DNA from 2 places in the Pseudomonas sp. GW823-FHT02C02 genome. Region 1 is predicted to be linked to the other one. Evidence: predicted binding sites of a transcription regulator. Region 1 holds the regulator's gene; the other holds the start of a gene.

Evidence for each region. The regulator sigma-54, encoded in region 1, starts transcription at its own class of promoters, with help from an activator protein. The targets are predictions, from matches to a motif close to ANTGGCATNNANNTTGCTNT.
Region 2: flgB (flagellar basal body rod protein FlgB) is a predicted target of sigma-54. The motif match lies at 966-985, and genes of this name have one in related genera.

What each region holds. Positions count from the first base shown of each region.
Region 1 is NZ_JBXAJV010000005.1:65,293-67,685, forward strand. Features, by position in the region: gene hpf (ribosome hibernation-promoting factor, HPF/YfiA family) at 1-292, opposite strand, end outside; gene AC1ROI_RS10280 (RNA polymerase factor sigma-54) at 367-1,860, opposite strand; gene lptB (LPS export ABC transporter ATP-binding protein) at 2,045-2,393, opposite strand, start outside.
Region 2 is NZ_JBXAJV010000027.1:37,423-39,815, reverse strand. Features, by position in the region: gene cheR (protein-glutamate O-methyltransferase CheR) at 1-661, shown strand, start outside; gene flgB (flagellar basal body rod protein FlgB) at 1,028-1,435, shown strand; gene flgC (flagellar basal body rod protein FlgC) at 1,439-1,882, shown strand; gene flgD (flagellar hook assembly protein FlgD) at 1,898-2,393, shown strand, end outside.

The sequences.
Region 1 (2,393 bases):
CCTGGAGGAGGCTTTGGGTCTTTTCCTTATGCTTTTTGAGTTGTTTATCCAGCTTGTCGGTCAGTGCGTCGATCGCCGCGTACATATCGGTATGCTCCGCGTTTGCGACCACTTCATTGCCGGGAATATGCAGCGTGGCTTCGATTTTCTGCTTGAGCTTTTCGACCGTCATCGTGACCTGCACGTTGGTGATCTTGTCGAAATGCCTCTCTAATCGTTCGAGTTTTTCGCCGATGTAGGTGCGAAGAGGTTCGGTCACTTCCAGTTGGTGTCCACTGATGTTGACTTGCATACAGCTTCTCCTTCGTTGCCAGTGCATAAAGCGGCAGGCAGAAATGCCTGCCACTGGAACGCTGTGGCGTGGCTCTACATCAACCGCTTGCGTTCGCTCGAAGGCGCGATCCCGAGGGATTCGCGGTACTTGGCGACGGTGCGGCGAGCCACCTGAATGCCTTGTGCCTCCAGTAAACCAGCGATCTTGCTGTCACTCAACGGCTTTTTCTGATTTTCCGCGGCAACCAGTTTTTTGATGATCGCGCGGATCGCTGTGGACGAGCATTCACCGCCTTCGGAGGTGCTGACGTGGCTGGAGAAAAAGTATTTCAGTTCATATATGCCCCGAGGGGTATGCATGAATTTTTGCGTGGTGACCCGTGAAATCGTCGACTCGTGCATCCCCACCGCTTCGGCGATGTCATGCAGGACCAGCGGCTTCATCGCTTCGTCGCCGTATTCAAGAAAGCCGCGCTGATGCTCGACGATCTGAGTGGCTACTTTCATCAGGGTTTCGTTGCGGCTTTGCAGGCTCTTGATGAACCAGCGGGCCTCTTGCAACTGATTGCGCATGAAGGTGTTGTCGGCGCTGGTGTCGGCGCGGCGCACAAAACCGGCGTATTGGGCGTTGACCCGCAGCCGTGGCACCGATTCCTGGTTCAGCTCGACCAGCCAGCGCTCATTGTCCTTGCGCACGATCACGTCAGGGACAACATATTCGGCTTCACTGGACTCGATCTGCGAGCCCGGGCGCGGGTTGAGGCTCTGCACCAGCTCGATGACCTGGCGCAGTTCATCTTCCTTGAGCTTCATGCGACGCATGAGCTGGCTGTAATCGCGGCTGCCGAGCAGGTCGATGTAGTCGGTGACCAGGCGTTTCGCTTCGGCCAGCCAAGGCGTCTTGGCTGGCAGTTGGCGCAATTGCAGCAGCAGGCATTCGCCCAGGTTGCGGGCGCCAATGCCGGCCGGTTCGAATTGCTGGATGCGGTGCAGGACGGCTTCGATTTCGTCCAGTTCGATGTCCAGTTCCGGATCGAAGGCCTCGAGAATTTCCTCGAGGGTTTCGTCCAGGTAGCCCTGATTGTTGATGCAGTCGATCAGGGTCACGGCGATCAGACGATCGGTGTCGGACATCGGTGCCAGGTTCAGTTGCCACAACAAATGGCTTTGCAGGCTTTCGCCGGCCGATGTGCGGGTGGTGAAATCCCACTCGTCGTCATCGTTGCTCGGCAAGCTGCTGGCACTGGTCTGGTAGACGTCTTCCCACGCGGTATCAACGGGCAGCTCGTTGGGAATGCGCTCGTTCCAGTCGCCTTCCTCGAGGTTATCCACCGTCGGGGCGGTTTCCTGGTAGGAGGGTTCCGAAATGTCGGCGTTGGGGAGCTGTTCGGCTTTGTCGGCCAAGGGGTCGGCGTTATCGAAGTCGTCGCCTTCTTCCTGGCGTTCGAGCATCGGATTGGACTCCAGGGCCTCCTGGATTTCCTGTTGCAGGTCCAGGGTCGACAATTGGAGCAGGCGGATGGCCTGTTGCAGCTGCGGTGTCATCGTCAGCTGCTGGCCCATTCTCAAGACTAGCGATGGTTTCATGGCAGGGGCTTAACACCTTATTCGCCGGCGCACATGCGCCATCCACTACAGGGCGCCGGAGCGCCAAACATAAGCAAATTATATGCCCGAAACTGCAGCGTTTGCCTAGAGCGCTGTAACAATAAAAAAGTATTGATTTTTTATCGCGACGAGCGCTCGGACAATCAGCCAGACACCTTACTGCTTAAAGGCGGAATTCATGGCCCAGATACACTTCCTTGACCAGTTCGTTGGCCAGGATGGTGGCGGAGTCACCTTCGGCGATCAGTTGACCATCGTTGACGATGTAGGCGGTTTCGCAGATATCCAGGGTTTCACGGACGTTGTGGTCAGTGATCAGCACGCCAATGCCTTTGGCCTTGAGGTGGTAGATGATCTGCTTGATGTCGCCCACCGAAATAGGGTCCACACCGGCGAATGGTTCGTCGAGGAGGATGAATTTCGGGTTGGTGGCCAGTGCCCGGGCGATTTCCACCCGACGACGTTCACCACCGGACAGGCTCATGCCTAGGTTGTCGCGGATGTGGCTGATG
Region 2 (2,393 bases), on a different contig from region 1:
CCAGCCGCGCAGCGGTTTGCGCGAGATGGTGGTGGATGCCATGACCACCAACGAAACCTTGTGGTTTCGTGACACCTATCCGTTTGAAGTCTTGAAGAACAAGGTGTTGCCCGAAGCGATCAAGGCGGCCCCCGGCCAGCGCTTGCGGATCTGGTCGGCGGCGTGCTCGTCGGGTCAGGAACCGTATTCGCTGTCGATGTCGATCGATGAGTTCGAGCGCGTCAACATGGGCCAGTTGAAGATGGGCGCGCAAATCGTCGCGACCGACTTGTCCGGCACCATGCTGACCAACTGCAAGACCGGCGAGTACGACAGCCTGGCCATCGGCCGTGGTCTGTCGCCCGAGCGTCTTCAGCGTTACTTCGACCCCAAAGGGCCGGGGCGCTGGGCGATCAAGGCGCCGATCAAGAGTCGCGTGGAGTTTCGCTCGTTCAACCTGCTGGACAGCTACGCGGCCCTGGGCAAGTTCGACATTGTGTTCTGCCGCAACGTGCTGATCTACTTCTCCGCCGAGGTGAAGAAAGACATCTTGTTGCGTATTCACAGCACGCTCAAGCCGGGCGGTTATCTGTTCCTCGGCGCCTCCGAAGCGCTGAACGGTTTGCCGGATCATTACCAGATGGTCCAGTGCAGCCCGGGGATCATTTACCAGGCGAAGTGATTCGTTGGCCGCATCAAAAAACGGGAGTCCTCAGGGGCTCCCGTTTTTTTTTGCCCGATGATTGCCCTGACATCACCACGATCCCCTGTGGGAGCGAGCCTGCTCGCGATAGCGGTGTAACAGAAACATGGATGTTGGCTGACACGACGCCATCGCGAGCAGGCTCGCTCCCACAGGGGAGGGTGGTGTTCTTTAGAGGGTGATAAGCGGCAGAAAAGCGGCAGGCGGCGGAAATCGGTTGCCGCTTTTCTGGCATTGCCGTCTTGCCACTGCCGGCAAAGCCCCGGTTTCCGGGGTTTTTTGAATTGGCACGCCACTTGCTATGTCTCTGTTACGAAAAATCAGGTCACCCGAAGGTTTCCCGACATGAGCATCAGCTTCGATAAAGCGCTCGGTATCCACGAACAAGCCCTGGGCTTCCGCGCACAGCGTGCCGAGGTCCTGGCCAACAACATCGCCAACGCCGATACCCCGAACTACAAGGCTCGGGACCTGGAGTTCTCCAAAGTGCTCGCCGCACAGAACGAGAAAACCAAGGGCGGCACGTTTGCCTTGAACATGACCAACAACCGCCATATCGAGGCTGAAGGCCTGGGCAATGGCGACGAGTCGCTGATGTATCGCACGCCGATGCAGCCGTCGATCGACCAGAACACTGTGGACGCCCAACTGGAACAGTCGAACTACGCGGAAAACGCCGTCGGCTTCCAGGCCAGCTTCACCCTGCTCAACAGCAAATTCAAAGGGCTGATGTCAGCCCTGCGCGGAGAGTAAGTCATGTCCCTATCCAGTGTTTTCAACATTGCCGGTAGCGGCATGAGCGCGCAGACCACGCGCTTGAACACCGTGGCCTCGAACATCGCCAACGCCGAAACCGTCTCGTCGAGCATCGACCAGACCTATCGCGCCCGTCACCCGGTGTTCGCCACCATGTTCCAGGGCGGCCAGAGCGGCGGCAGCGATTCGCTGTTCCAGAACCAGGACGCCGCCGGCCAAGGCGTGCAAGTGCTGGGCGTGGTCGAAGACCAAAGCAACCTTGACGCGCGTTACGAGCCGAACCATCCGGCCGCCGATGCCAAGGGCTACGTCTACTACCCGAACGTCAATGTCGTCGAAGAAATGGCCGACATGATTTCCGCCAGTCGCTCGTTCCAGACCAACGCTGAAATGATGAACACCGCCAAAACCATGATGCAGAAGGTCCTGACCCTCGGTCAGTGATAAGGGGCGACTCAGATGAGTGTTACCGATACAACCAGCGGCGTGAACATCAAGGACGTCTTGGCCAACTCTTCGGTCAAGGCCAATAACACCAGCAGCGACGGCCTGGCCTCGGCCACCAACAGCGCCACCGGCAAGAAGGCGTTGGGCAAGGACGCGTTCCTGCAATTGCTGGTTACCCAGCTGAAGAACCAGAACCCGCTCGAGCCGCAAGACAACGGTGACTTCGTGGCTCAGCTGGCACAGTTCAGTAGCCTGGAAGGCATCACCACGCTGAACGATACGGTCAGCGGCATTGCCGGCAACTACAACTCGTCGCAAGCGCTGCAAGCATCTTCGCTGGTGGGCCGCTCGGTGGTCGCGCAGACCGACACAGCGGTGGTCGATACCTCCAAGAGCTTCAACGGCACGGCCGTGGTTCCGGCATCGGTGGATCCGGTGACGATCAAGATCACCGACGCCGATGGCAAAGTGATTCGCACCATCGACATGGGCAGCCAGCAGGCCGGCA